Regions from separate parts of the Desulfotomaculum defluvii genome, predicted to be linked through region 3. Evidence: riboswitches for the same ligand, from Rfam matches in the RefSeq annotation. Region 3 holds a riboswitch; each other region holds the start of a gene.

Evidence for each region. Region 3 has a riboswitch for cyclic di-GMP ahead of ACYQ03_RS08985 (response regulator). Riboswitches for the same ligand answer to the same signal wherever they lie in the genome.
Region 1: linked by a shared signal. The riboswitch ahead of ACYQ03_RS05030 (methyl-accepting chemotaxis protein) and the one ahead of ACYQ03_RS08985 (response regulator) in region 3 are both predicted to bind cyclic di-GMP.
Region 2: linked by a shared signal. The riboswitch ahead of ACYQ03_RS04295 (hypothetical protein) and the one ahead of ACYQ03_RS08985 (response regulator) in region 3 are both predicted to bind cyclic di-GMP.
Region 4: linked by a shared signal. The riboswitch ahead of ACYQ03_RS17440 (GspE/PulE family protein) and the one ahead of ACYQ03_RS08985 (response regulator) in region 3 are both predicted to bind cyclic di-GMP.

The regions. Positions count from the first base shown of each region.
Region 1 covers NZ_BAAHYV010000006.1:476,086-484,035, reverse strand. Annotated here, with positions in the region: gene ACYQ03_RS05045 (Leu/Phe/Val dehydrogenase) at 1-855, opposite strand, end outside; gene nhaC (Na+/H+ antiporter NhaC) at 877-2,298, opposite strand; gene ACYQ03_RS05035 (Crp/Fnr family transcriptional regulator) at 2,687-3,376, shown strand; cyclic di-GMP riboswitch class I at 3,769-3,855, shown strand; gene ACYQ03_RS05030 (methyl-accepting chemotaxis protein) at 4,120-4,587, shown strand; gene ACYQ03_RS05025 (chemotaxis protein CheW) at 4,606-5,019, shown strand; gene groL (chaperonin GroEL) at 5,719-7,347, opposite strand; gene groES (co-chaperone GroES) at 7,401-7,685, opposite strand.
Region 2 covers NZ_BAAHYV010000006.1:332,999-340,948, forward strand. Annotated here, with positions in the region: gene ACYQ03_RS04280 (S-layer homology domain-containing protein) at 1-2,257, shown strand, start outside; gene ACYQ03_RS04285 (tyrosine-protein phosphatase) at 2,333-3,148, shown strand; gene ACYQ03_RS04290 (hypothetical protein) at 3,167-3,802, shown strand; cyclic di-GMP riboswitch class I at 3,861-3,942, shown strand; gene ACYQ03_RS04295 (hypothetical protein) at 3,983-4,240, shown strand; gene ACYQ03_RS04300 (hypothetical protein) at 4,258-5,334, opposite strand; gene whiA (DNA-binding protein WhiA) at 5,548-6,516, shown strand; gene ACYQ03_RS04310 (MBL fold metallo-hydrolase) at 6,497-7,501, shown strand; gene rpoN (RNA polymerase factor sigma-54) at 7,631-7,950, shown strand, end outside.
Region 3 covers NZ_BAAHYV010000007.1:389,241-397,190, reverse strand. Annotated here, with positions in the region: gene ACYQ03_RS08995 (ArsR/SmtB family transcription factor) at 75-446, shown strand; gene ACYQ03_RS08990 (permease) at 955-1,959, shown strand; cyclic di-GMP riboswitch class I at 2,175-2,260, shown strand; gene ACYQ03_RS08985 (response regulator) at 2,338-2,727, shown strand; gene ACYQ03_RS08980 (DUF5714 domain-containing protein) at 3,023-3,784, opposite strand; gene ACYQ03_RS08975 (cupin domain-containing protein) at 4,598-5,098, opposite strand; gene ACYQ03_RS08970 (YjdF family protein) at 5,507-5,926, opposite strand; gene ACYQ03_RS08965 (methyl-accepting chemotaxis protein) at 6,433-7,950, shown strand, end outside.
Region 4 covers NZ_BAAHYV010000008.1:416,044-423,993, forward strand. Annotated here, with positions in the region: gene ACYQ03_RS17435 (TldD/PmbA family protein) at 1-842, shown strand, start outside; cyclic di-GMP riboswitch class I at 968-1,053, shown strand; gene ACYQ03_RS17440 (GspE/PulE family protein) at 1,128-2,801, shown strand; gene ACYQ03_RS17445 (type IV pilus twitching motility protein PilT) at 2,803-3,885, shown strand; gene ACYQ03_RS17450 (type II secretion system F family protein) at 4,165-5,370, shown strand; gene pilM (type IV pilus assembly protein PilM) at 5,555-6,601, shown strand; gene ACYQ03_RS17460 (PilN domain-containing protein) at 6,606-7,325, shown strand; gene ACYQ03_RS17465 (type IV pilus inner membrane component PilO) at 7,332-7,862, shown strand; gene ACYQ03_RS17470 (hypothetical protein) at 7,927-7,950, shown strand, end outside.

The DNA.
Region 1 (7,950 bases), on a different contig from region 3:
CTCGTGCAATTTATCCCCATGGCGAGGCTCAGCTAACTGATTATTTGCTGCTCCGCAAATAGCTTTACAAGTAAGTTGATTAATTGTTTTGTCGTTAATAATTGCACCTAAGGCATTTGGAGAGAAGATATCGCATTTTACACTAAAGATTTCATCAGGTTTAACGATTGTAACTTCTGGATGAGCTTCCTTTACTGCTATAATATTCTCTTCGAAAATATCTGTAGCAATTACTTTTGCACCTTCGCCCAGTAGATGTTGGGTAAGAACTTTACCAACCTTACCAAGGCCTTGAATAGCAACCGTTAAGTCCTTTAAGGAGTCAGTGCCAAAGGCTGCTTTGGCAGTTGCTTTCATCCCTTTATAGACACCAAAAGCAGTAATAATCCCAGAATTTCCACTACCACCAAACTCTTCTGGCAATCCGTTCACAAATTTAGTTTGTTTATTAGCAGAAACAAAGTCTAACCCGGTGGTTCCAACATCTGTCCCAGTCCAGAAACGCCCCTTCAGAGTTTCCACAAATGTTCCTAAAGCTTGGAAAAGTTCATCGGATTTATCTTTCTTGGCATCGCCAATGATAACAGTTTTACCACCACCACACATTACATTAGAAATAGCGCATTTATACGTCATACCACGGGAAAGACGTAGTACGTCTATGATTGCATCCTGTTCACTTTCATAATTCCACATTCGGCATCCGCCTAAAGCTGGTCCTAAAGTAGTATCATGTATACCAATAATTGCTTTTAGCCCGGTGGTCTTATCATAGTTAAAGATTAACTGTTCGTGGCCATATTTTTCCATTTGTTCAAAAATACTAAACACTTGATCATTTTCATTCTTTGACATCATTTTTGCCTCCTAAAAAATTTAAGCCTTCACTGTAGCTGCGGGTTTACGAATACTTGAATTATCTGATCGCCATATAGCAAAGCCTGTATACCCATAGGTAATTGAGAATAGTGGAACAAGCCAACACATAAAAGCATATGGTGCAAAATCATAAGCACTTACGCCAAGAATACCAAAGATATAAAAAGCATGAACGCTCCAAGGCACAAGGGGACTTGCAATACAACCACCATCTTCTACTGTCCGAGAAAGGACTCTCAAATGTAACCCTCTTTCTCTGAATACTGGGGCATAGGCACGTCCCGGAATGATCATCGTAACAGACTGGCTACCTGTCCCGATAAGCATGATATAACTAGCAAATAAAACTGCGATAATCAGTCGACCAACATTGGTAGCCCATTTTAGACTTGCATCTACAATGGTTTCCAATACCCTAGTTTTTTCTAAAACACCACCAAAGGAAACTGCAGCAATCAATAACATTACTGTGCTAGTAATACTATTGATTCCACCACGACTCAGCAAGGAATCTAATTGCTTTACCCCTGTTTGGCCTACATAACCATTAACTGCAGCATTACAAATGGCATTTATTGATTGTCCTTGAATTACGAATGCAACTATAGCACCAAGGACAACAGAGAGGGTAAGAAGTGGCACCGCAGGGACTCGACGATAAGCCAATACCATCAATACCAGAGGCGGAACCAATGTCCAGAGTGATAGATTGAAGGTGGAACCTAGCGTCTGTAGGATAGTTGCAATCCCACCCCCAAGGTCTCCTCCGCCTGTATGATTCATACCCATGATAGTGTAAATAATAGCTGTTAGAACAGCAGCAGGTAATGTTGTCCACATCATTGAACCAATATGGCTAAACAAATCAACTTCACAAACAGAGGAGGCAATATTTGTTGAACTAGATGCAGGAGACATTTTATCTCCAAAATAAGCTCCAGAAACAATCGCCCCAACAATTAACGGTAATGGGTAACCAAGTGCTTGACCAACACCCATTAAAGCAATACCAACTGTTCCTATGGTCCCAAATGATGTCCCAGTCATGGTAGAAGCAACCACGCACAATAAGAAAGTTGAAACAAGAAAACTAGATGGAGATATAAGTTTAAGACCCCAATAGATGATAGTTGGAATAGTCCCCCCAAGAATCCATACACCTACCAACATACCCACAACTATCAAAATAAAAATAGCAATATTAACCCGATACACAGACTCGAACATACCTTCTTGCAAAGTTTTCCATGAGTAACCAAAGTATTTGCCAAATAAACAAGCGATTACTGTTGCAATAATCAATGCAAGTACAGCAGGTAATTTTGCAATAACTGTGCCCCATAATATAAACATTACAGGGATTACAAATGCCATAGTGGCTTCAGACAAACTTGGTTTTCTTTCACTACCATCTGCCAATATGCTCAACCTCCATCTCAATATATCTACCAAAAATGAACAATAAACTCATAACCAATTATGCTTACGGATATTCAACAGCACCGCAGTGCCTTACGGTGACCTAAATAGCTACCTCTTGCATTATTAGGCACAAAAGTTAAAACTATCCCTCCTAACTGTGGTTTTGTGTAACTTTTCAACAAACACCAGATTCCATGCATGGTTTCCTCTTAGCTATTATGATAAGTAAATTACCTGATTAAGTCTGTTGTCATATTTACAAGTTAATTATTTTTTGAGATAATTTACTTTTTTAGAATACACATTAGCATTTACATTGTCCGATTTGACAAAACATAGTATACTTTTCATGTGCATTAGCTATATCAGAGGGGACATAATAACTATGAATACAAAATTAGAATTATTAGGCTCTCCGTGGATATACACAGACCAGCAAATTCAATGGGATAGTGTCTTGAGCAAAGGAAGAGTTAAGCAAGTTAAAAAAAAAGGTATTATTATAGATGAAGGTAAACTGATTGACTGCCTTTATTATTTAAAAAATGGACGGGTTAAAACCGTTGCAATTAGTCCTTCAGGACATCAGAAAATTGTCTGGTATATTGATTCAGGTTGTATTTTTGGCGAGACACCCTTTTTTAACCAGAAACCATGTGACTATAGTTTTGTTGCCCTTACTGATTGTGAAATCTATGTATTCCCTAAAGAAGTGGTATTACAAGAAATAATTGCGAAACACCCCGATCTTACCATATCTATTATCCAAATGTTATCAAGGAAAGTTCATATTTTATCAACACAAGTAGAAGATTTCACATTCAACAAACCAATCGTACGTGTGGCCAAACTAGTCTACCTGCTGCACCAAGGACATAATCTTACAGATAAAAAAGGTACCCCAATGATTCCCCTTACACAGGAAGACATAGGGGGTGTTTTAGGAATGCACCGGGTTACTGTAAACCAAGCACTAAAACGTTTAAAGGAATTACATGCATTAGAAGATCACACGCGTCATGTTATAGTAAAAGATCTAGATATATTGAAAGGAATATTTAGCAAAATAGACTAAGATAGGTTGTAGCTTCTTAAATGCTTAAAGGTACATGGAGTCAGGGCTGCAAATATTGCATTTTTTTATAAATAATGCAATATTTGCAGCCCTGATTCCGTATTATGAATTGGTAAGACCTATGCTGAAGAAAAAACACCCTGTTTGAGGACTTTGCTGAAGAATAGCTTGGACTGTACAAGGATGCTTTATAATATGGGAATTAATTTCAGTGGAGAACTATAACTGATTATCATATTTTCTTTCTGGTCAGTTGTTCACACATCACACGTAATAGGAACAGACTAAAATTCTAAGATCCTAACTAATAAAATTAACATCTTTTTCGTAAATTGCAAATACTCGTAAAATAATGTATTATTAGCTTATTATTTATCATAATTTGTCAAAAAATATAGAAACGGCAAACTTAACGAAAGTTAGGGACGCAAAGCCTTGGGTCTAAGCCTATTAATAGGTATGATTGCCAGGTTGCCTATACATATGGTGTTTTTACAGTGTAAAGGTAATTGTGTCTTGGTTTGCCCTTCAAATACAAATTTGATGGTTTTTTTTATGATATTACCAACCCCACACATCTCTTTATCCTGATTTTAGATCCAAATCCTGTTCTCAAAAGTTTTTCCATTCAGTTATCTATCGGGGTCAAACCTCCGCATAAAACAACGAACTAATCTTGCTCTAAATATAGATTTAGGTGTTTTGTAAAAATTAAAGGTCATATTCAATTTTTATCATAGCCAGTGACCAGCAGGGATCATGAAAGTTTATTTTGTAATAAAAATCAAAAGATCAGAGCAGAGGTTTCACAAAACCAACACCTATTAAATAAAGAAATAGAAAATGTACAGTCTCTTTCAGCTCAAATTAATGAAGTACTGGCTTTTATTAAACAGATAGCCGATGAAACTAAAATGCTAGGTCTGAATGCAGCAATTGAGGCAGCACGCTCAGGCGAAGCAGGTCGAGGTTTTGAAGTTGTAGCCCAAGAGATTAGAAAACTATCTGATGAATCTAAGCAAACAGTTATAAGAATACGAGATTTAACAACTAACATACAAAAGTCAGTTCATAAAACACTGGAATCTTCCAGCTCTACTTTAAGCACTACCGAACAACAAGCAGCTGCAGTTCAAGAGGTAAATGCAAGCGTTGAAGAAATAATGGCACTATCCGAGCAACTTAGTAAACTATCTAATGATGAATTATAAAAGGATGGTGTTTCAATAATGGCCAGAACTAAAGCTGTAATATTTGAGATTAGTAATATTAAGTACGGAATAGACATAATGTCCTCCCAAGAAATTATTAAGCTTCAAAAAATAACTCCTATTGCTGGCACATCTGGTGTTATTGAAGGGGTTATCAGTTTAAGAGAAAAGGTTATTCCCGTGGTAAGATTAGGACGGTATTTAGGTTTACCAGAAGGTGAATTTACTGAAGACACTAGAATAATTATTTCTGATGTCAGTAATCGTAAGTATGGCTTAATAGTTGATAACGTATGTGAAGTAGAGGATTTCCAGGATGATGAAATACAACAGGTAGAACTAAAGGTTGGAAGTAATCAATATATTAAAGGTATCGTTAAAAAAGGTGAAGAGTTATGGTTAATCTTAGACATTGACAAATTTAGTTTTTAGTTAAATGGTTATTAAACAAAGCCAAGCGGTCGGAAAGATCTCTTGGCTTTTAATTTTGAAGATACCTAGTTAGTACCAAGCACATTAGATTCAACAACTCCCCCTTTGTGTCTTTCAGAAAACTATATTAAGTTCTGATAATATGCTAGTTTGCCTTATTTTAGATAAAATACCTGCCCTGCCAAATATAAACTTATGTTACCCAAAATGATGTTATGTTCACTAATATAATTGTTTAGTCATGATATGGGCTAGTCCCCAATTATTAATTTTGAGTTCTTATAACCTCTTTTAAGTATTGTTCCAACTATGTCTAAAAAATTTAGTCTTGTATTGTAAAGGAGTTGTTTAATACCTGGGGCATCTGTTAGTTGCTTGCCATACAAAAACTTGCTGGAAAAATATTATTTTTATTTTCCCTCTACGGTATAATCAAATTAGTTGAATTACATGCAACAAAGGATGGTATACTAAGGTGTCTTGGGATCATACCAGAACGGTATATATGCACGTAATCAAATCAATGAAAAAAGAGGCCTCCCAAAAGTTGAACTTATGAGAAGCCTCTAAGTATCCATACCTCTACCAGGTATGGATTTGTGTTTTGACGGAAAATGTTACCCTTTTGTTACCCCACAGGGTTTCTAAAGGGCCCTGAACAGCTCAAACCCTTGGCATGAGCGGGATTCAGGCTTTTTCTTACATCATGCCGCCCATGCCACCCATACCGCCCATTCCGGCCATTGGGTTAGCGCCTTCCTTTTCAGGCTTATCAGCTACCAAAGTCTCGGTGGTCAGAACCATAGCTGCAATGGAAGCAGCGTTCTGTAAAGCAGAACGGGTCACTTTAGCTGGGTCGATAATACCCGCAGTAATCATATCAACATATTCTTCAGACATAGCATTGAAACCTTTGCCAGTGGTACGTACTTTTTCTACCACTACAGAGCCTTCCAGACCCGCATTGTTAGCAATTTGACGCAGGGGCTCTTCCAAAGCACGCTTAACGATATCTACACCAGTTTTAGCGTCACCATCCAGCTGAATGCTGTCTAAAGAGGAAATAACATTCACAAAGGCAGAGCCACCACCGGGAACAATACCTTCTTCAACAGCAGCACGGGTAGCGTTTAGAGCATCGTCGATGCGCAGCTTTTTCTCTTTCATTTCAACTTCAGTTGCAGCACCAACCTGAATTACAGCTACACCGCCAGCCAGCTTAGCCAGGCGCTCTTGCAGTTTTTCACGGTCAAATTCAGAAGTGGTTTCTTCGATTTGCTTCTTAATTTGAGCAATACGTCCTTCAATTTGAGCTTGCTCTCCAGCTCCGCCAACGATGATGGTTTCTTCTTTCTTAACACGAATTTGACGGGCAGTTCCAAGCATTTCTAGATCGGCTTTATCCAGTTTCAGACCAACTTCTTCGGTAATTACGGTACCACCGGTCAGAATAGCGATGTCTTCCAACATAGCCTTACGACGGTCACCAAAACCAGGAGCCTTTACGGCAACTACATTTAGAGTACCACGAAGTTTGTTCAGTACCAAAGTAGCCAGAGCTTCGCCTTCCAGATCTTCGCAAATCAACAGTACAGGCTTGTTGCCGGTTTGTACAACCTTTTCCAAAACAGGCAGAAGTTCTTGTACAGAGGAAACCTTTTTATCAGTGATTAAGATATAGGGATCAGTCAGGGCTGCTTCCATCTTATCAGTATCAGTGATCATGTAAGGAGAAATATAACCACGGTCGAAGTTCATACCTTCAACTACTTCTAAATTGGTACCGATACCTTGGGATTCTTCAACGGTGATAACACCATCTTTACCTACTTTTTCCATAGCTTCAGCAATCAGGTTACCGATAGAATCATCGTTGGCAGAAACGGTTGCAACTTGAGCAATAGCTTCTTTGCTTTCGATGGGCTTAGCCATTGCTTTAATTTCTTCAACAGCCTTTTCAACAGCCTTTTCGATACCACGTTTAATAATCATGGGGTTAGCACCGGCAGCTACGTTCTTGAGACCTTCACGTACCAGTGCTTGAGCTAAAACAGTAGCAGTGGTTGTGCCATCACCGGCAACATCATTGGTTTTAGTTGCTACTTCCTTGACTAATTGAGCTCCCATATTTTCAAAGTGGTCTTCCAGTTCAATTTCACGGGCGATAGTAACACCATCGTTGGTAATGGTAGGAGCACCAAATTTTTTCTCGATTACTACGTTACGACCTTTGGGGCCGAGGGTTACTTTAACAGCTTCGGCCAGAGCATTAACGCCTCTTTCTAGTGCTCTGCGAGCATCTTCGCGGAAGATAATTTCTTTTGCCAAGGTTTATAACCTCCTTAAGAATCTAAAATTACTGAGTAAGTACAAAGAAAAAATTATTCAATAACAGCCAGAATATCCATCTCACGCAGGATTAAATATTCTTCTTCTTCCAGTTTAATTTCATTGCCAGCATACTTGGAGAAAAACACCTTATCCCCTGCCTTTAAATCTAGGGCAGCACGCTGACCATTTTCCAGCAGACGACCAGGGCCTACAGCCACGATTTCACCCTGCTGGGGCTTCTCCTTTGCAGTATCAGGTAGTACAATACCACTTTTAGTTTTTTCTTCCTGGGGCAGTGCCTTAACTACTACCCTGTCACCTAATGGTTTAATCACAAAAAACCCCTCCTTGTAAAATATTAAGGTTTTTTAATTAACGGGTAAGCTCTTCTGTTAGCACTCATCAGTGTTGAGTGCTAACACCTAATAAATATAATATAGAACAAGAAATTTAAAAGCAAATACTCCGTCAAACAAATAAATCCAATTATGCTTGTATAATCCAGAATACGGATATTTTCCTTTTAATTTCTCCTTCTACATTACATTTACATAGGTTCTTGCCTATTACAACCCCTATTAGATATTGTTGCCATATACC
Region 2 (7,950 bases), on a different contig from region 3:
TAGCGGTATCGAAGGTAAAGTTACTTTGAATGGCAAAAATATCGCTAATGCTGTTGTCAAAGCTTTTTCAGCAGATAGCTTTAAGGTAATAGAAGAAACAAAAACTGATAGCAATGGTTACTATAAGTTTAATTTATCCCAAGGTAAATATGATCTTACCGTTTCTACTGAAGGTGAAGTGGGCTACGAGAGTGATGTAAAGGTATTGGGAAATCAGTTAACAACTCAAGCTTTGACTATGGAAAAAGCTGCTGTGTTAAGTGGTGACTTAGTGGACAAAGATGAAAGAACTGTTAAGAATGCTACCATAGCATTTACCACCAACCCTACTTTTATTAGCACCACGAATAAGGACGGTAAATATAAGATAGTTGTTCTCGCAAACCGTGATTACACTGTAAGGGCATATAATCCTGATGAAAAGAACCCAGAGCCTGATGTTGTGACAGAAGGTCTACAGGTTGGAGCAGCAGGAAAACAGCAAATTAAAACACTGGAAACTCACTTTGAAGTTAAAAGTAGCAGCAGTGGCGGAGGTAGCAGCAGTGGCGGCGGAGGCGGTGGCGGTGTTGTAACTCCTACCGAAAATATTAATGAACCCGGCACGCATACTGGTGATTTTTCAATCACAACCAGCGGTACCTATGGTCCTGCTACTGGGACATCAACCATCGTTGGTTCCTTAACCATCGATCCAGGTGCAAATGGTGATGTTACTATCCAGAACATTGATGTGGATAATGTAATAGTAAGTTCTGGTGCTTCAAATTCAGTTCATCTTAAAAAGGTTAAAGTTAAGAAGGAATTAAAGGTTAACGCTAAAAATCAAAATAATAGTGTCCGTATTGTGACGGAAGATACTACTATTACCGTTACCAAGGTTGAATCTAAAGTAGTTCTGGAAGCAGCCCAAGGGGGTTCCTTTGGTGATGTAGCAGTTGAATCTGCGGCTGCTGGTGAGGAAATTGACTTAAAGGGTACCTTTAGTGGGACTATTACTGTTGCCCAAGGAGCACAAAATGCTATTTTAAACATAGCTGAAGGTGCAAACTTGGCAAATCTTACATTAAACAGTAAAGTAACCGTGAATTTGGCAGGAGATACAAAGTTAGAAAATCTTTCACTGAATAGTAATGACGTAACACTGGTGGGTAATCTAGATAACATTGAAACTGTAACAGTAGCAGATAATGTGCAGATTCCTGCCGGAGATCCTGTACTTGACCAATTGGCAGCAGACTTGCAAATTGTACGTGATATTAAAGGAAGTTTAGATATAACTTATGCCACTGGGGATAGTATAGGCAATGTAACCCAAAATGTGGGCCTAAAGTTAGCAGAAGGTAATGTTTTGATTTCCTGGGCCTCCAATAATACTGCTGTAATTGCTAATGATGGTACTGTTAAACGCCCTAGGTTAAATGATACTTCGGTTGTATTAACAGCTACCATAAATAAGGGAAAAGCCAAGGTTATTAAAACCTTTACAGTAAAGGTTAAAGGCATAGCCGGAGATATTGTTCCATCAGAACCAACCCTACAGGCCTTACTAGAAGCAATTCAAATCGGCTTTAATAGCCTCTCTGAGGATGAGTGGAATAATTTAGTAGCACAAAGAGATCAATTGGTTAATTCATTAACTGAAGATGAAATTTTTGATGCATTGAAGAAGGCTGGCTTCGAGAATATAACAAATACAAATATTACCATTGAAGAAGCACGCTTTGCTTTAGCAACAATTCGTGGGCTATCTCACTTGGGACGCGACAACGTGGGAGAAAGTGTTCAGCTTATCAGTGGCGAGATTGAAAAGTTAAAAACAGAGTTTGATGATATTGTGATCAAGCTTCGCAAACATAATATTAATCAAGAGGTTATCTATAAATATGCCATTGATTTATATAGTTGTATAGTTAATGGAACTTGTCCCATAAGATCTGACAACTATGAAAGGGATCTTTACAATGCAGCTCTGGATGTGTTGCGTGATCGTAACCACCCGGAACTAAAAGCAGTAGCAAAACTAACCTTTGATCGTCTTAAAGCACAGTACCCAGAGGAAACCTTGATTGGTGGAGTACTTAAAGGTATTGTTTTTGAAAACGATGGAACTACGACTGGTGTTGAAGTAGATGCCACAGTAATATTGTTGGCAAAGCAAGAACTAGCAGCCAAACAAGATAGTACCTATGATAGTCTTATAGAAACTTTAGATTTTATGGTTAATTTAAGTAAGACTTTTATTCCCCTAACCTAAACAAAAAGCATAACAAACTGATGACCCTGTGGACCACAGGGTCATCTTTTACACTATCTTTTTGGAGGAAATAGTTTGATTGATATTCATTGTCACGTTTTGCCTGGCTTAGACGATGGTCCCCAAGCCCTAGAAGTAAGTTTGCAAATGACGGAAATGGCAGTAAAAGAGGGCATAACAGAGATTGTAGCTACACCCCACTGTATTCCTGAGGTGTTTTTTAATGAAGGAAAAGCAGTATTATCTAAAACGAGGGAGTTCCAAGAAATACTGGATGCCAAAGGAATTCCCTTAAGAATATTACCGGGCATGGAAGTGCATCTTACCTTAGATGTTCCTGCCAGATTAAGTAGTGGCAGTGCCTTAACTGTTTGTGATTTTAAAAAACACATGCTTCTTGAACTCCCCTTAAACTCTGTACCTGCCTATGCAGGTCAAGTCATCTTTGAAATCATGCTCAAAGGAATTAAGCCCATTATTGCCCATCCAGAACGAAATAAGGAGATAGCAGAAAACCCACGGGTCTTACATGAGTTAATAGAAAAGGGCTGCCTAGTGCAGATTACTGCAGGAAGTTTAACTGGGAGGTTCGGTAGTACTATACAGGAACTAACCCAAGAATTTCTTAGTTTGGGCTGGGTAGATTTTATAGCCTCTGATGCCCACGATACCATACGGCGGCCTTTTCAAATGAAGGAGGCCTGGGCAAGGGCTAAGGAACTGGTGGGGGAGGAGCGTGCCAACCAGTTGGTTATTGGTAATCCTACCAAGCTAATTAATGGGGAAGCTATCAATAAGGCTGATATAGAACCCTATCCAGAGCAGCGAAAAAGGGTTAGACATAGAAAGGATAAGGGTTTGCTAGGGAGGCTTAGCCGCTTGTTTCGTTAATTCATTGGACTAGAGGTGATGGAAATTAAAAAATTAGGGATTCTCCTTGTTTGCTTGACTTTAATTGTAGCTGCAGGTTATATATATTTTGACCGTTTTGTATTGAATGGTACTTCGGAGTTAGATACTAAAACCGGAGAAGAACAAAAAACTGAGTTACTGACCAAAGAGGAATTTGCAGCCTTACCAGAAGTGCAAGAGTTAAAGGAACAGGAAGAACAATTGGAAAGGGTTGGAGTTATGGAGGCGGGTTCAGGACAGGCGGGTGCTTCTCCTGGAAATAAGAGTACTGCCCAAGCATCTGACGCTGCTCCAAGCAAAGCAGATATTGAAAACCGACTAAAAAAGAAACTAGTTTCTTTGCAGGGTGAGTACAATGGTAAATTAGAAGGGTTAATTGCCTCTGCCAAAGGAGAATATCATCAAATTGTTTCTGGCCAAAGAAAAGGTTCAAAAAGTGCACTGGCTGATAAATACCTAAATTTGGCCCAGGGTCTAGAGGCCCAATGTGATGCGCGGGTTTATGCAGCCATTGCCTTTGCTGAGAATGAACTACAAGAATACGGTTATCAAAGTAGCATGCCTGAACAAGCACGACAGACCTATCAACAGCAAAAGAAAGAACGTAGAAAACAATTACTAAGTAAGATATAAGGTAAATCTTTTTTAATAAAGAGGATTTATTAAAATATGTCGAATTGAATAATATATGTTCCGACAAAGGCAAACTGCCCGAAAGGGTAGGACGCAAAGCCACGGACCTAAGGTTTTGCTAGGGTGGCCGGGCTGCCGAAAACAATGTATATATGGTCGGGGCTTTAGGGAGGTTACCAAGTGTCATTTTATTTAAAAGCCCTGAGAGGCGTTTTTGTTTCTGACAATAGTAATCATGGCACCAGACTACAGCAGGTAGAAACCTTACGACAGAAATTAGTTAACGAGGGCTATCAGCCCTCCGAGGCAGAGCATTTTATCAAGGTTGCTCTGGGATCTCGTAAAATTGAACGTTTAGACAATAGGGAATTGGACACTGTTATTGAGTATCTGGAGAAACAAATTGAAATTGCTCAAAAATGCAAGAATCTATTTTAGAAAAAGCGAAACCGGGGCTAGCTCCCGGTTTTGCCTTTAGCTGCGTCTTTACTTCCTGTTGTATCAAAACCATGCCAAATGATTCTGGTTCCGGTGGAGGGGTATTTACCTTGACCAAGGGAAGTGAGTCTGACCCGATGCTCACCCGAAGCTAGGGCATCTGCCACTAGGAAATACTTCATTACAGGCTCAGGTGCATAGGTGTTAATGATTTCGTACCCTTCATTATCCACATACACTCTGGCCATGCCGCCATCGGGCACACACTTCACCAGTACCCCTATGGTATTGCCGGCAAAGATACTTTCCACAAAGGCTCCATTTTGAGAACCAACCAATACTGGTAAGCTACCATTGACATTGGGTTTATCCATTAAATGAGTAAGGGAAGCTTTGTAGATCCGCTGCCAGGACAAATATTTCTCTATTTCTGAAAGGGGTTTTATATTAGTAATATTGTTTCCGGTAAATCCAGAGGCTGCTCTCTTTTTTAACAGATCTATCAAAGCAAGACTGCTGTCATCTTCTAGCACAGGCAAGCTATAATGTTGAACCAATTCCTGAAGGGCCCCTGGCAGATTGTGGCCCTGTACCAATATTTCAGCCCTGGGAAAAGCTTTACCAGTCGTCTGCAGGATAGCTTCATAGATACTCTGGGACTCTTTAACTTTTATTTCTTGCTGGTCTCCGGTACTGGGGTATAATAAAATCAGATCAGGTACCTCTGGCTCGCTGGCTATAAAATTATTTAAGGTCATCAGGGTACTCCAACCGGAGTTGTCCCAACTTACCGGGGAAGCTAGGAATACTTTGCAGCCGAGTTCTGTGGCCAGCTCTTGGGCCAATTGATCAAGCTGTTCCTTTGAGACCCTTTGTTGGTCGCTAAAAACCACTACATTTATAGGCTGCCTGAGCTGCAGTTTACTGTAGAGATTACCTGACACGGCTGTTGAAGTCATGTTTTGGGTAGTTATGGCATTGGGTTCTTTGGCCAACAAGTACTTATAACTAACACCGCCCACAGATATTAGAAGGCCTAAGGTAAGTGCCGAAATAATAATGATTTTTTGTATTTGTTCAAAACTTCTTCGCAAAACTAATCACTCCCTACTATATTATAAATGGAAATAATTTCTAAATAAAGACTTAATTATAAAAAAACATTTCCGGGGCTGACGTTTTTTACCCAAAATATTTAAAAGTCGAACAACCCATTAATAAAACGATATTTTTGGTATAAAATTTGCATCAGGCCATATTGTGCCATTTTAACTGTGGTATAATATCCTTTGGAGTGGAGGGGTTACATGTCCTTCTCGGCAGTAACGAAAAATGAACTGGCGCGGGTAGTGGGGAATAAACAATGCTGCCGTTTGGCGGAACTGGCTGCCCTCATTAAGATGGATGGCAGTGTACAGATTAATGGTATGAAGAAATTTTCCCTAAATATTGTCACTGAAAATGCCGCCGTTGCCAGAAAGATATTTACTCTTTTAAAAAACCAATTTGGACTGGCCACTGAGATTATGGTTCGACGTAAGGTGCGGTTGAGGAAAAACAATGTTTATTTAGTTCGTATTCCTTCCCAACCGGGTATTGATGAGATATTTAAGGCCCTTGGCTTTGCAGCAGGTGGCTTTAGCTTTATTGAAGAGGGTATCGTCAAGGATTTAATCTCACGAGATTGCTGCCGCAAGGCCTATCTAAGGGGAGCCTTTTTGGGAGGTGGCTCCGTTAATAATCCTGAGGGGACCTATCATTTGGAAATCATTACTGATAACCTGAAGCATGCAGAAGATCTAGCAAAACTGATGCAGCATTTTTCCCTGCCGGCCAAGGTTAGCCCCAGGAAAAACTGGTATGTAGTTTATCTGAAGGGCAGTGAGCAAATCATTGACTGCTTAAATCTGATGGGAGCCCATTCAGCCCTGCTGGATTTTGAAAATGTCCGAATATACAAGGACATGAGAAACCAGGTAAATCGGCTGGTCAATTGTGAGACGGCGAACCTAAATAAAACTGTCAATGCTGCGGTACGGCAATTGGAGAACATAAAGTATCTGGCCGAAACCATAGGACTGGATAAACTACCGAAGGCCCTGCGAGAAGCAGCGGAATACCGTCTAGAATATCCCGATGCCAGCTTAAAGGAATTGGGGGAACTTTGGGACCCGCCGGTGGGTAAATCCGGGGTCAATCATCGTATGCGTAAGATCGAACGTTTGGCAGAAAAGCTTCGCTCAAGGAAGGAAGATCATGGACCTAAACAAGCTTGATCAGGAACTTAGGAAAAAGACAGGGGTGGCCGCCTATGACTCCTTTTGTCGATATCGGCATCGGGAGGAACCGGGAGAGGCTGCTTCGGTGGCCAGTGTGCTTTTCTTGGGTACAGGCGGTAATCCCGAGGCAGTCTTTAGCCAAGTCCCTCGGACTGCGGGCTTTATCCTGACATTGGGTGGTATTCGTCTTTATGTGGACCCGGGGCCAGGAGCTGTGGTGCGGGCCAGGGAGGCTGAATTTGATTTAGGTACTTTGGATGGCGTCTATATATCCCATGGCCATTTAGATCACTATGCTGGTGCCGAGGCGGTTATTGAGGCCATGTGTTGGGGGATGTTTTCGCGTCGGGGAGTGGTATTGGCACCGAGCCAGGTTTTAGAGCGAGACCGACTCATCAGCCTCTATCACCAGGGCAAGGATCAGCTTTCGGGGTATAAGGGAGGTCCTGCGGTGACAAATCTGCAGCCTCACCAACCCATTGCCATCGGTAGAGCCAACTTGACTCCTATACCAGTACATCATGCAGAGGAAAACTACGGTTTTATTATACATACAGAGCAGCTTACCCTTGGTTATACCAGTGACACCAATTACATCAAGGGGTATACGACACCCAAAGGGCCCAAGGATTTATCCTACCGGGAACCCATTACAGATTTATTAGACATTGTTGAATATCGTAAGGATATCAAAGATGTTTTTAGTCAGGTTGATGTATTAATTGCCAATGTTACCAGTCATAATGTATATGCCCACCGGCATATAACCACATTGGGGTTAGCTCATTTATTGGAAAACAGCAAGGTCAAACTTTGTATCATAACCCACTTTAACCATTGTTGCCTGCGTCCAGAAGACCTTCGTTCCAGTATGGCTTACTATGTGGAGAAGAAAAGTGGAGTAAGGACCCTCTATGCCGAGGATGGAGGGAAGTTTAATATTGCAAAATTACTCGAATCTTGGCAGGAAAATAGAGACTAGTCAAGAACATAGGTAAGGGTTCATTTACTATTGAGCGTTATGCGGGTTGGAACACGTGAGCCAAAGGCTACTAGGCTAACGACTAAAAGCTAACAGCTAATGGCTAACAACTAAAAGGAGTGATGGATCTTGCGAATAGATTTTGGACTTAATTTGGAGCAGACCCAAAAACTTATTATGACACCTGAACTTCGTCAGGCCATCACGGTATTACAATTATCTTCTCTTGAATTGGTGGAATACGTTGAACAGCAGGTGTTGGAAAACCCCTTGCTGGAAGTAAAGGATCACGATCAAGAGCGCGGCGAAGACAATATTTCCTCCCGAGAGGAATCAGATATAGATAACAATAATCCTAAGAAAGAATTAGACCTGGATTGGGAAGAGTATTTTCAAGATCGCAGTGATCTTGGCCTTTCTCCCATGCGTGGTCAGCGGGAGGTTGCAGA
Region 3 (7,950 bases):
AGTTGATTATATCATTAAATAGTAATATAATAAAAAATCATATTTAAAGATTTAAATATATGAGGTAGTGAGATATGGAACGGTTAGTGAGTCTTTATAAGGCTTTGGGAGATGCCCATCGGCTGAACATTCTTCAAATGCTGTCGGGACAGGAAATGAGTGTCTGCGAAATCATGCAAGGCCTCAGCCTCTCCCAACCAGCGGTGTCACACCATTTAAAAATTTTACGTCAGGCAGACTTAATAGAAAACGTCAAACATGGCAAGCTAGTGCTGTACACCCTGAAAGCCAGTGGTTTACAACAAATTTACCCGCTGGTGGATCAGCATTTAGGTGAGTTACTGCAAACTACCACCGTTGAAGTCAAACCCTCGGCCCTACGAGAGACTCCTAATTATTGTGAGCTGATGGGCTTAAAAAAATCTGTCTGTGAAAAAGATGAATAAGGAGAATTTCTCCATATGGCTGCCTTTGCAGCGATCATTGGTCCCCTGATTGAGGTTCCGGTGGGGATCGCTCAGGTGGTGCGGTAAAATAACAGTCTCTTTAAAAATATCAACCCCGGAAAAGAACTTTACTCTGTTCTCTACTGGGGTTTCATTTCGTTTGCCCTGGCAATCATTAAAACTTAACTAGCCAAGCTATCTTCTAAAAGTTTAGCCAGCCTGGGAGCCAGCATTGGCTGAATCCTGTTGACCTGCATGGTTCTGTCTAGCATCTGTCGGACTTGCCTATGGTGTCAACCCTTGGCAAATGATATTGACAAATCTTCATTTTAAGCTTAATATTCATATATAATTATATTTGCATATATCAATTGGGTTCAGAAAGGAGACGGCTACCAATTCGTTAACCCAAGTCTTTAGAACTTGCTGATTAAACAAGGCTTAGGAATTGCTTTAGGCAGTAAAGCTTTTATTTGTCGGCTCAAAGAAAAGTTAAGGGGATGATTTCATGTTTATATTTGACTGGTTAAATAGTCATCTGCTAAAGATGGAGTGGCTCTCCAACCTAGTCAAGACCTTAGTGGAACAGGTATTTGGATTAAGCATTCAAGGACGTTTGGGCGGCAGTATTCATTTTTTCATCTATGATGTGATCAAAATATTTATCCTTCTATCTGTACTTATTTTTGCAATTTCCTATATCCAAAGTTTCTTTCCACCCGAAAGGACCCGTAAAATACTAGGAAGATTCAATGGGATTACAGCCAATACGCTGGCCGCTTTATTAGGCACTGTTACCCCCTTTTGTTCCTGCTCTTCCATTCCGCTTTTTATCGGCTTTACCAGTGCCGGGCTTCCGATTGGCGTGACTTTCTCCTTTTTAATTTCTTCCCCGCTGGTGGACTTGGCATCTGTCCTGTTGCTCGCCAGCATCTTTAATTGGAAGATTGCCATTGCCTACGTGGTCGTTGGACTGATACTTGCTGTAGTAGGGGGCACCGTTATCAGTAAAGCCAAGATGGAGGAATATGTTGAATCCTTTGTTTTCGGCAATCAAATAGCTGAGGTTGAGGAAGAGGAATTAACAACTCGTGCCAGATTGGAATTTTCAAAAAGCCAAGTGAAAGACATTGTTAAAAGAGTATGGCTCTATATTCTAATTGGGGTGGGGATTGGAGCCGCCATCCATAACTGGATACCGGATCATATCATCAGTGCGGTACTAGGACAGGATAAATGGTATTCCGTGCTCTTGGCAACAATAGTAGGTGTGCCAATGTACGCCGATATCTTTGGTACACTGCCCATTGCCGAAGCCCTCGTTTTGAAAGGAGTTGGAATAGGAACCGCTTTATCATTCATGATGGCAGTAACCGCCTTATCCCTTCCTTCGATGATTCTGCTTAAAAAGGTAGTCAAAACAAAGCTTCTAGCCGTATTTTTTGGGGTTGTAACCATTGGCATCCTCATCATCGGCTATACCTTTAACGCCTTTGGCCATCTGCTAGTATAATACACTCAAAACTGAAATAACCACGACTGGGAAGTCGTGGTTATTTTTATGTTAAACAATCTATGTTCTCCAATTTATTGGAACTCTCCAATATTCCTCCTGGTAAACTCCATTCCCAAACAGGACCATAGCCCTGCATAAATATGACTTATTTCCTGTTAACTCTATAACATAGGACTGATATATATATACTTAGAGTCCCAAAAGTTTTTATAATCTGAAAAAGGCAAACTTAGTGAAAGCTAAGGACGCAAAGCCACGGGTCTAAGGTATTAGTTGCTAAGATAGCCGGGTTGCCAGGAAAAGGAAAAATAGGTTCCTTAAGATTCCCTGGCCTTCCTTTGGGATTTTTTATTTCTAGGGAAGGGGAATAGGGTTATGAGAATAAGCTCAATCCTTTTAATTGATGATGATGATTTTCACAGTCTTTCTATATCAGTAGCTTTATCAAATTGCAATCTTAAAGTGGACATGGCAAGGTCATTGGCTGAAGGGCACAGGATACTTATTGATAAAAAGCCGACTGTAGTTATCTTTGGAGCTGGTATGACTGATAATATCTCACTAAATCAGAGTCTCAAGTATTCAAGTATTTTGAATAGGAAATATCCCGGAATTAAAATAATCTTTATTACTAAAAAAGCCTATAAACAAACGGTTTATAAAGTCTTCAACACCGGGTGCAATTCAATACTTTGTTGGCCTCTAAATTTTTCAAGGCTGCTTAGAGAAGTGGTAGAAGATACCTCGGCAATTCAAAGAGCCTAAATGCTAATAATATATATTTTTTTATCGTTACTTATAATGACGGGGTATAAAGGAAGGTTTTAAACAAACATAAAAACGACACATGTAGAGCATAGCTCGTAAATCTGATTACGGAATATGTTATACGTGTGTTTTTTTATGTTATAGGAAGCATACGCTCAAAGCTTTCATATCTTACTTCAACCAATTGAACAGCCCCATATAAACTATCCGGGGCATCTTAGCAGACTTTTGAAAATCCGACAACTGATTATTATACCTAATACTGGAAGAATTAAATAGGATATGTCCTTTCTTAATCCTGATAATATTGGCATCCTTCTTTTCTACAGCCGTGCGGATGCCGTTTGCTATCACCGCAGACCAACTCCATAGTACAGGGTAGGGCAATTTTTAGATATTCCTTTACGAGTTGGCAGCTTAAAGTTAAAGCCGTCCGTACAAAATTTTTACAACAACATGGGCCAGTTTGATTTGCTATGGTTTCAATAACCCGAGACACAACAATCATGGTAGTGGCAGTTTCCTTATCTTTTGGACAGGCGGCACCCAAAATAACGCTAAAGCAAGCCCCAATAGCAGGAGCTACGCCGCAAATACCAGTTAAGCCACAATAGGCTCCTATAGCCTGTTTTCTTGTTCGGGTCAGAGCTTCGACGATTTGGCTGTCTGTGATTTTAATTTCTTCGTTGTTTTTAATTGCTGCCAAAAGAGCTCCCGCAGCAATCCATGCATGTTCACAACCCAGCATAGGTATGGGGACTGATTTTATCATCATTTCGGCAATTTCCAATGGATTAGTGCCCTGCGACATGAGAGCCAAATTTAAGATTTTTTCATAAGAATCTTTCCCATGACATTCGTCACAGACATAATGGCCATTTGAACAGCAAACATAGCCAATTTCTTTTCGCCCGCAATATATGCAAGAAAACTCTCTACCAGATTCCAGGTAATCAAGTTTATTTCCACAAATCAAGCAGTTTTCTAAAATATTTTCCTGGTGTTGACCAACACCTTCTTGGGATGGGCCTCAACAGCGTGTCCCGTGTCCCATTCCTTCTATGGTCATTATAACACCCCCCAAATCTCATCTTACTGGGATTAGTGACGCTACCGTTTCATGGCTTGCAACAGCTATATGTTAGGTGCTGCTGTTATGGTAATTATGGATGCGGTGACGACACTTGGTCCGTTACTAAGTGTTATTATTTCATGGTGAACATCTATATCCTTTGCTTTTAATACAAACTTTCTTGTTGTTCTTATTATGAACTGTTTATAAACTACTCCTAAAAATTATTTAGAAAACTCAGCCAAAATATTGTAAAATGTTATATTTTTCTATAAACTTATAGTAAATTCGCACCATTGTAAACAGGACAATAGTCATGGGTATCTCGTCACTAATGGAGGGAATTAATCTTGTGGCAAAAACGTTCTTATATACAAAGCCTTTCTGATCAACTAGAAAAAGAAGATTCTTTGTTGATCAAACAAATTTATATTTTTATTATTTCTAGTTCTGCTGTCTACCTTACCTGGAAAGTTTTAAATTACCAAAATTACCTTGTTTGAGCCTCCAAGTACCCAATCCTCTCTTGGTCCTAAAAACAAAACCATTGTCATCACTGCCGACCTTCTCAATATACCTATTTACAATAACATCACATATTTAGACTCAAGTTCCATCATTTAGCATATCGTATGTGTGGTATGTCGTTTCATTGATACTGTTCTACATAAAGATGGCAAAAGCCAGACTTTAACTATTGGGGAGTCTGGCTTTTGCCATCTTTAGGCTAATATTTGCTTTACAAAAGCATCAAGCAGTTTTTAAGGACATAATTTATATAAGAAATTTCTTTTGTTATTCAGTTCTGTGGTGTTCTTCAGCTTCTTCAGCATCTGCTTTTGTTCTATGAACAGTTCCGTGTGGATGCTGAGGTGGTGCATAAATAGAATATAATTTAATTGGTTTATTACCCATGTTAATTAGATTGTGCCATTTACCAGCAGGAATAACAAACACATAATCATCGCAGACATATGCTTGAAAATCCAATCTGTCCTTTCTATCTCCCATTAGAACAAGTCCTACCCCTTCTTCAATACGTATGAATTGATCGAGGTTGGGGTGCATTTCTAAACCTATGTCTTCTCCCACATTAATGCTCATCAAGGTAAGTTGTAAATATCTTCCTGTCCATAAAGCAAGACGAAAATTATTGTTCTGCTTTGCAGCTTGTTCTATGTTAATAACAAATGGGTAAGGCCCATAATCCATTAATCTAATTGGAACACTGGGTTGATACTGATTAGGGAACTGATTCCCATATCCTGGAACTGGATAGTAAGGCCAGGGATACATTTTACGATAATTACTCAAATTAAACACTCCTTTCCTTAAATTTACAATATTATATGTCGGGTATTATGAAGTGTGCATGTGAGAACCAGTGTGGAAGGCCCCCCACGGACTGCAAATCAGTTGGCCTATCTGTGACTATTCCTTTTAGCTAATTTATACTACTGTTTCAGGTTACCAGTTGGCTGTTGCATCAGCGGGCACCTTTCTGAGTGGGACCAGAGGTATAAAAATACCCCTCTTGGGAGGGGTTGCCGCTGTTGGTTGAGTAATAAGACAGGTATATCTATATGTAAGGGTAGCTCTCCGTTAGTTCCAGTAGACTTCTCCTTTCATTTGCCTTCTGACCCAATGAACAGAAACGCAATTATAAATAAAAAATACTCACCCGCTAAAGGTGAGCATAAATAATCAATGGCCTTTTCTTTTTTTCTTTTTCTTTTCCTGTTGAAGCCTAAATTTTAACTCCAATAATTCTTCCTTTCTTGCCTTTGAAAACAGCTCTTTTTCCTTTTTGTTAGCCTCATGTTCTAATTTCATGGCAAGTTGCGCTTTGGTACTATAACCTGCATTTTTTACTTCTTTGTGTATTTCTCTTTGTAGCCTTTTGGGATTAAGTTTTTTCCTGGTTACATCGTATGTTGCTAATGGTCTACTAAACTTTAACTTTTTAAAGTTGTGATTTACAAACTGGAAAACCTCATAATCTTTAGGCTCTGAACCAAACACTACCCTTGAAGTCTCCAAAAACTCCTCATATGTCCTTTCAAAAACTCCTACCCAAAATGGCTCTTCAAAAAATACGGTTAATTTGATGCTAACAATATTCATTTTCTTCCCCCTGTATAATTTACTACAGAGAACGGACAACCCCAGGGGGGGCAGGTTACTGACACCAGATAAAACTGGTGCGTTCGGACTACCAACCGAAACTGTGTTTTTATCTCTAAATAACATTATAAACTGTTTTTATCATTTTAGTTAGAATAGCTGTTATCTTCGCTCATATTTTCATAATAATCTTTATATTGTTGTTTTGCCAGAGAGTTTTTTGCAGTTCATTTACATAGTCACTCGCTTTCACTCTAAGCTTTGCCCCTTTCTCTTAAGTGATTATATTAACTTACCAAGAGACCCATAAGACTGTTTGTGATATTATGACTGTATTTTTAAAATTTTGACAAAAAACGTACCAGTTTGACAGATTATTTGAAGGAAAATTCGACATGAATATCAAATAAATAATGCTAAATATTTTTACACATTTTGAAAACTCGAAAGTGTTTATCAAGTTTAATCTTATAACAACTTTTTTTAACGACGGGAGGAGTGCAGCAGTGAAGAGTATTAAAATAAAAATGATGGTTTTTATCGGTAGCCTGTTTTTAATTATCTGTGGTGGGCTTGGTCTGATTGCCTATCAAACTGCCTCTAAAGCTCTGATTTCGACAACTGAAGAAGTCCTTCCTATGATCGCTAAAGAAGCCTCTGACATTATTGAAGCAAGATTAAGTGAGAAATTTTCAGCACTTGAAACTGTTGCTGCAACAGAGGTTTTAAAAGACCCAAACAGTAACTGGGAAACTAAGAAACGAGTTTTGGAAGAAGAAATTCAAAGAAATGGCTATCTAAGAATGGCCATTACTGATAACCATGGTAATGCCATGTCTTCTACGGGTGAGATCAACACTATAAGTGACCTAGAGTATTATAATAAAGCTTTATCTGGCCAAAGGGCTGTCTCGGACCCCATTAAGAGTAAAGAAGACGGGACACTGGTAATGGTTTACGCCGTACCCATTAAAAACGACGGTTCAATTGTGGGTGTCCTTACAGCAACTGTTGATGGATATACAATATCTGAGGTTACCAACAGTATTACTTATGGTAAAACGGGCAAAGCCTTTATATTAAATAAAGACGGGGTTACCATTGCTCATAACAAAAGAGAACTGGTTGAAGCACAAGATAATGACTTTGAAAACGTCAAAAAAGATCCTAAGCTGCAATCCTTGGTAGATTTAGAAAAGCAAATGGTTGCCGGCAAATTAGGGGTCGGTCAATATCAATATGATGGCGTTATAAAATATATGGGTTTCGCACCTGTTAAAAGTACAGGTTGGTCTGTGGCAGTAGCAGCCCCTAAGGTTGAAGTTTTATCTGCACTTGACGATTTAAAAAGATCGATTATGATGGCTACTCTGATGTTCCTACTACTAGGATTATGCGTTATTTATTTTATTGCAAAATATATAACCTCTACTTTAGGGGCTATGTCAAATCAGGTAAAACAAATTGCTACCGGAGATTTCAGTGTGGCTGTTCCCGAAAAATATTTAAAGATTAAGGATGAAACTGGGGATATTGCTAGGTCCGTTGATACCTTACAAAAATCTATGAGAGAGTTAATCCAGCAGATTTTAGACAAGGCTTACACCCTCTCTGCATCTTCCCAGCAGCTTACATCCGGTTCACAGCAGACTTCCGCAACGGCAACGGAAACTGCATCAGCCATGTCGGAAATGTCCAGTACAGTTGAGCAAGTTAATCAAAATATGCAGTCAATTTCAAGTGCTTCTGACACTGCTTCCCAACATGCAGAAAAAGGAAATCATGGATTGGCTGAAATTAATAAGCAAATGGATACTATCTCTTACTCTACCAATAGAATCGCTCAATCCGCTGGTGAACTAAATAATAAAACACAGCAAATTAATAAGATTATAGAACTGATTACCCAAATAGCTGATCAAACAAACCTGCTTGCGCTCAATGCTGCCATAGAGGCTGCACGAGCCGGTGAACAAGGCCGAGGGTTTGCCGTAGTGGCCGAAGAAGTAAGAAAACTGGCTGAA
Region 4 (7,950 bases), on a different contig from region 3:
ATCCCGAAGAATTTGCCCGGGTTGCGGCCCAGCGGGCAGTCAATATGCTTAGTGCTGTACCTGCCCCCTCTGGTAAAATGCCTGTGGTAATGGCTGGAGAAGCCGGTGGCACCATGGTTCACGAGGCCTGCGGTCATGGACTGGAAGCCGATTTGGAACAAAGGGAACTGTCGGTTTACACCAACAAGAAGGGTCAGCAGGTGGCCAGTGAATTGGTAACGGTGGTGGATGACGCCACCTTAGACAATCGTTACGGTTCCTACCGTTTTGATGATGAAGGGGTACCATCCCGTAAGGTTACACTTATCGAAAATGGTATCCTAACAGACTACCTTTATGACCATTTGACAGCCACCAAGGAAGGTCGGGAGTCCAATGGACATGGGCGCCGGGAATCCTACCAGCACAAGCCAATACCTCGTATGGCCAATACCTACATTGCCTCTGGCAAAGAGGATCCAGAAAAAATAATTAAAGACTATAAAAGTGGTTTGTTGGTCAAAAAAATGGGCGGTGGTCAGGTGAACACCACAACCGGAGATTTTGTCTTTGATGTAGCTGAGGGTTATTTGATTAAGGATGGTCAAATTAGCCAAATGGTCCGCGGCGCGACCCTTACGGGCAATGGTCCTGAAGTATTACGTATGGTGGAAAGGGTTGGGTCCGATCTGGGCTTTACTATTGGTACCTGTGGTAAGGATGGCCAAGGGGCGCCGGTTTCCGATGCCCAACCTACCATGGCCATCAAAGAACTGGTAGTGGGGGGTACCGCCCACGGCGATGATACTCAACAATTGAGCAGGCAGTTAGAAAAATGCTCTGGAAAGATTAGAAGAATCTAAAAAATAGGACGGCTATGGTCGTCCTATTTTTTGCATTTAAATTATTTTTAGATATTTTTATATTTAGATTATTTAATTCAACAGGATATTTATAAGAAAAGTAGAATATCATTAACCAATATGTAGAATATTTGAGGCATACTTCCTGAAAGGGAAGGACGCAAAGCTTCGGGCCTAAAGACATTAAGTCTATGGTAGCCGGGTTGCCTTAGGCTTAAAAAACGAAACCTAAGTTTTATTACGATTGGTTTCGTTTTTTTTGTATTAATATATTGGGGGAAGGTTATGAAATTTACCCGTAGTTTTTTAGGAACCTGGTTAGTTAATGAAGGTATTATTAGTCAAAAACAACTGGAAGAAGCCCTAGACTATCAAAAACAAAACCCAGGTGCTGGTGTTCTGGGTAAGACTTTGGTCCAGTTGGGGTATTGTTCGGAGGACGATATAGCTCGAATTATTGCGAAGCAAGCGGGGGTTCCCTTTGTTTCGCTTGAAAATCACACCATAGACCCCGCCGCTGTTGCCACCGTATCTATTGAAGTAATGAAACGCTATAAAGCATTTCCCATTGGCTTTAGTGAAGGTAAGCTATTGGTGGCGATGCAAAAACCTACGGATATTGTAGCCGTTGATAATTTGCGTGCTTTAACAGGTTTTGAAATTATGCCGGTATTTTCTCCTGATAGTGAACTGGAAGTGGCCTTTGAAAAGTATAGCCGAGAAGCTATGGAATTCAACAAAGTTGAAGAAGAAACACAGCAGATTGAAGAAATAACAGCCACTATAGATGACGATCAGAAACCAGCTGTCCAGTTGGCCAATATGATTTTATCCCAGGCTGTGGCCGCCAAGGCCAGTGATGTTCACATAGAGAGATACGAACAACGTATGAGGGTGCGCTTTAGAATTGATGGCGTCTTGCATGATATCATGGAACCGCCGGTAAAGATGCACGCTTCCTTGGTATCTCGGATTAAGGTTATGGCCAATATGGATATTGCCGATCGTAGGTTGCCCCAGGATGGACGGATGTCCCTGAAAATCGAAGGGAGACCCATTGATATTCGTGTGGCTACCTTACCCACAGCCTATGGTGAAAGATTGACCATGCGCCTGTTGGATGGCTCCGCCAGGATGATTACCCTGGGGGAACTGGGCATAGCTAAAGAAATTCTTGAAAAATACCGTGAGGTTATTAATTTACCTTATGGTTTTATATTAGTTACAGGTCCCACCGGAAGTGGAAAAAGTACTACCCTATATGCCAGCCTAACTGGGGTGGATCGGGTCGGTAAAAATGTTATTACCATTGAAGACCCTGTTGAATATCGTATTGAAGGAGTTAATCAAATTCAAGTTAATCCCCAGGCAGGTCTTACCTTTGCTTTGGGCCTTCGTTCCATCCTGAGAAGTGATCCGGATATTATCATGGTGGGTGAAATCCGGGACCAAGAAACCGCTAAAATTGCCATTGAATCAGCCATGACCGGTCACATGGTCTTTGCTACCTTACATACCAATGACGCACCTGGTGCCATTAGCCGCCTAACGGAAATGGGTATTGAGCCCTTTCTTACTGCGTCCTCCTTAGTATGTGTTTTGGCCCAGAGGTTAGCACGGGTACTCTGCCCCCATTGTAAGGAAAAGATCCAGTTAACCAGAAAGGATTTGGCCAAAATTCCTGACTTTCCCTTTGCAGCAGGTGAAGACGAAGTTACCCTGTATAAACCGAAGGGATGTATGAGGTGCAGCAACACTGGCTTCCGCGGCAGGTTAGGTATTTACGAACTATTATTTGTTACAGAAAAAATCCAACGTTTGGCTCTGGCCAAGGCCTCAGCTAAAGAAATAACTAAGACTGCCCTAGAAGAAGGTATGGTCGTTCTAAGGCAGGATGGTTTACTAAAGGTCAAACAAGGTATTACTTCCCTGGAAGAAGTATTAAGGGTGGTTGTGTAATATGGAAAACCGAAAAGTACCGGATATCAATGAGATATTAATGCGTACCGTAAATATGAAAGGTTCAGATTTGCACTTAAATGTGGGCACCTCTCCGGCAGTTCGTGTATATGGTGAACTTGTACGCATGGAAGATGTACCCAGGCTGATGCCCAAGGATATTGAAAATATCATTTATCCTATTTTACAGCCCCACCATCGGGAACAACTGGAGAAGAATTTAGAACTGGATTTTTCCTATTCCATTCCGGGAGTTAGCCGTTTTCGAGGCAATATTATGTGGCAAAGGGGAACCTTGGCCGTCAATTTTCGGGTGGTTTCCATAGATATTCCCAAACTGGCTGATCTAGGTTTACCGCCCACGGTGAAGGAGTTTTCCCGCTTGCCTCGGGGGTTGGTGCTGGTAACCGGACCCACCGGCAGCGGCAAATCCACTACCTTGGCTTCAATTATTGATCTAATAAATGAACAAAGAAGCTTAAATATTGTTACCATAGAGAATCCCATTGAATTTTTGCACAGTCATAAAAGGTCCATTGTCAAACAGCGGGAGGTGGGTATTGACACTCACTCCTTTGGCAACGCTCTCCGTCATGTCCTGCGCCATGACCCGGATGTTATCTTGGTGGGGGAGATGAGAGATATCGAAAGTATCTCCATAGCACTTACTGCTGCGGAAACTGGTCACCTGGTATTTTCAACCCTGCATACCCAAACAGCCACCCTGGCTGTACACCGTATTGTTGATGTGTTTTCCGACAGTATGCGCAATCAAATCAGACAGCAGTTGGCAGACTCATTACAGGCTGTCATTGCCCAGCAGCTTATACCCCAGGCAGACGGCAAAGGAAGAACTATCGCAGTGGAACTATTACTTACCAATCCCGCTGTGAGAAATTTAATTCGTGAAGGTAAAGAGCATCAACTTTATACGGTCATGCAGACATCCCGTAACAGCGGTATGCAGACCATGGATCAGGCCCTGGCTAACCTTTGTTTATCAGGAAAAATCACCCGTAACATGGCTCTCGAACGCTGCGTTGACAAAATCGAACTGGAACGAGCTTTGAATAGGGGGTTTTAGCTTTTAGCCATTAGCTGTTAGCTGTTAGCTGTTTGCTGTTAGCTGTTAGCTGTTAGCTGTTAGCTTTAACTAACCAAAGGGGTCTGACTCCCGTGCAAAACGACAATCTAGGTGCCTGGCACCGTTGAACCAATACAGGCGTTTAGCTTTTAGGTCTTTTAGTTAAGAGCTAATGGCTAACGGCTAATAGCTAATAGCAAAGACCAAAGGACTACCCCTAAGTCAAACGGTAATAGCTAGAAAATTACCCTAACCTAATTTAACAAAGCAGGTGGTAGAATGCCTTTATATTCCTATGAAGCAATGGATAATTTGGGCAACATGATAGAAGGAAAAATAGAGGCAGAGGACCAGTGGACTGTGGCAACCCGATTGAGTAAGATGGGCTACACCACCCTAGCAGTGGAAGAAATTAAGGAGTCCACTAATAAAATTACCTTTGGCAAGCGTAAGGTTAAAATTGGCGAGTTGGCCTTTTTCAGTCGTCAACTGGCAGCTATGCTTTTGGCCGGTATTCCCTTGACTCGCTGTCTTTATACCCTAAGCGAGCAAACCAGTAATCAAATGCTGGCTGCCTGTGCCGGTGATATTGCTACTAAGGTAGAAAGTGGTACTGGTTTTTCAGAAGCTATGGGTTCTCATAAAAATATTTTTTCACCCATGTATATTGAGATGGTTAAGGCAGGGGAACTCAGTGGTTCCTTAAATGAAATCTTAACCAGACTATCTATCCAACTGGAGAAGGATAAGCTGCTAAAGGATAGTTTAAAGGCGGCTACTTTTTACCCTTCTGTAGTTCTGACCTTCGCTGCCCTGGTAATTATTGCCATGATGTTTTTTGTGGTGCCAATATTTATGGGTATGTTTCCTCCGGGTATGGAATTACCCCTACCTACTAAGATTGTAGTGGGATTCAGTAATTCCTTGCGGAACTACTGGTATCTACATGTCATAGGCTTTGTATTGACCATTCTGGGTCTAAAAATATATTTAAACAGTGAGTTGGGTCGTAAAACCTGGGATGAAATCAAATTTCGTCTACCCATCTTTGGAGAACTCTTTAAAAAGGCCACTATAGCTCGCTTTTGTCGTATGCTGGCAACATTACTTGGCGGTGGTATTCCGGTTTTGCAGGCCCTAGAATCTGCCGGACCATCCTCCGGCAGCAGACAGGTAACGGAGGCCATCCGCCTCACAGGTACACGGATTCAAGAAGGGCAAAGTATCGCCACACCCCTAAGAGAAAGTAAGTTCTTTCCGCCAATGGTAATCAATATGATTGCGGTGGGTGAGGAAACAGGCCAACTGTCAGCCTTACTGGGCAGAGTGGCTGATTTCTACGAGGAAGAGGTGGCCACCATGACCAAAGGTCTTTCTTCTATCCTGGAACCCCTGTTACTGATCATAGTTGGTATTACCATCGGTGCCATTGTCATAGCTATTTATCTGCCTATTTTTACTGTCGTAACTTCCGTAGGCCAATAGACGTCTAAATATATAGGCCATGGGCCGTGAGCCATGAGCCACGAGCTCAAAAACACCCTTAAACCTAACATGCACAAAAAGCCCAAGGCTCATGGCTAAGACAAAGAAGCATCAAAATGAAAACAAGCAAAAAAAGCTAAATGCTGACGGCTGAAGGCTGACGGCTAAACTGTGAGGTTATCTTATGGCACTTTTTAAACCCGCCGGGGCAGTGGGTCTAGAAATAGATACCGGAACAATCAGGGCTGTGGAGTTAAGGGGCACCCTTCGCTCTGCTTCACTGGTTACCGCCGGACAAATTGCTATTCCGAACCCTGCTGTGGTTGATGGGATTGTTGTTGATGTACAAACTGTAGCCCAAGCGTTAAAGGATTTATGGGATAATCTTGGTATTGGTAGGCGTGAAGTTGTCTTGGGCATCGGTAATCAAGGGGTTTTTATGCGCTATACCTCATTTCCTAAAATACCGGATAAAAAACTGGCCCAGGCCCTGCGTTTTCATGCCGGGGAGTATTTTCCCATTGATAATTCCCAACTTGTTTTTGACTACGCCCTCCTTGGTGAGGATAAAACAGAAAAGAACAGCAAATTAAAGGTACTGCTGGTGGGTGTCAGGAAAGATTTGTTGGATATAACTCTGAGATCTTTGGAGGCTGCCCAACTGCAACCCCAAATTGTTGATGTTTCCTATCTTGCTCTACTAAGAACCTTGAGCCAAGAGCAGCTTGCAGCTAGTATTGTGCTGGTAGACCTAACCAATGGTCTTACTACCATTCAACTGGTAAATGAAGGTATACCGCGTTTTTCTAGGGTAATATCCCATTCTCTACAAACCTATGCCCGTGAACTAAGATTGTCCTTGGCTGACGAGGCATTGATCTCCCGGCCATTGATGGCTGCAGCCAGTGATATGGAAGTTGATAGATATACTGGCTTTAACCTTGCTGAGGACTGGTGCATTAACCTGGCCAATGAAATTCGTTCCTCAGTTAGTTATTACCTGGCTCAGGCCAATGCAGGTTCAGTGGAAACTGTTATCCTCAGTGGCAGAGGGGCTGCTATTCCCGGACTTGCATCACGCCTGCAGGAGGAACTGGGAGTGCAGGTTGAGGTATTGCATCCCTTAGCAAATCTTCAACAAAGTCTGCACAGCACCGACTTAGAAATAGCCCAGCATGATGCAGCCTTTGCCTCGTGTATAGGGCTGGCCCTTCGGGGATTGGGGGCATAGCTAGATGGACATTAGAATTAATTTATTACCCCAGGATTTAAAAAACCGTTTTGAACAAAGGAAAAAGCAGCAAAGGGTTATGCTCCTAGCTGCAGTTATTTGCCTGATCTTTATTTGTATTGTGGTAGGGCTCCAAATAGCAATTAAAAAAATCAATCATGACTTAGCGCAGCTAGAGCAACAAAAAGTGGCATTGGAAAAACAAGTATCCATACTAAAACCCTATTTGGAACTTCAGGCCAAGAAAGAACAGGTGGATAACCGTGTAAAAAAAGCCCTGGGAACTTTTCCTGACTACCCCTTAATGCTGGAACAGATTGGCCTATATTTGCCGCCTGATATCTGGCTAGAGGAATTTTCTGTTGGTACAGACCAGAAAAATGGCCAGAAGGAAGCTCCAGATAACGAAATGTTAAACAAGGTAAATCAAGTGGCAGAGACTATGGTGGGCCAAGATCATCAAGTTGCGGAAGATCAGACAGACAAGAAAGAAGAACAAGAGGTATCCTACGCGGAAGTATTGATCAGGGGTAACGCCTTAAATAATTTTGCAGTGGCCAATTGGCTAAAAGACCTGGAGCAGCTACCCCAGCTAAAGGATATTCGCTGCCAATCTACTGCCGAGGAAGAAACTGCAGGGGAACTGTTCACTACCTTTGAAATTAAAGCCTTCCTGGTAGTGCCTAAAGCTGCACAATCAACAGGCCATAAAGCGGGTGAGTAATTTAGCATGAAGCAAAAGAAACCGCAACAATATTTTACTGCCCTGATTATAGGTATTGTCGGTGCTCTGATGGTTTTCTTTATCTATCAGCAGCTAGCATCCTTGAAAATGGCCCGGCAAGAGGCGGTAGAATTAGAGACAACCCTAAGACAAACCAATACGCAAATTCAGTCACTGAAAAAGCTTAAGCAACAGGCGGTAGATTTACAAGCACAAATAGTTGAATTGGAACAGGTTATGCCTACAGCACCCTTGGAGGACATGCTGATCAAAGATCTACAGGCCAAAGCCAGTAGTCATGATTTACAGTTGCTGCAAGTTTCCTTTGATCAATATACCAACAAGAAGGATTTTATAGAGATGCCCTTTGCTTTATCCCTAGAGGGTCAATATCTAGACCTAATAGGCTTTTTAAAGGATCTGCAAAGGGGGCCCAGGGCTGTCTTGGTTAAAGATATCAACATTACAAAGGTTGACCCTGACTTGCCCCTCATTAACATTGATATAACTGCCTGTACCTTTTACACTAATAGTTAACAATCAAACAATATATTTCCATTATTTTAAAACTTGGCTTTTTAGCCGGGGGGAAGTTTATTATATGCAGAAGAAAAGCCTGAAAGAT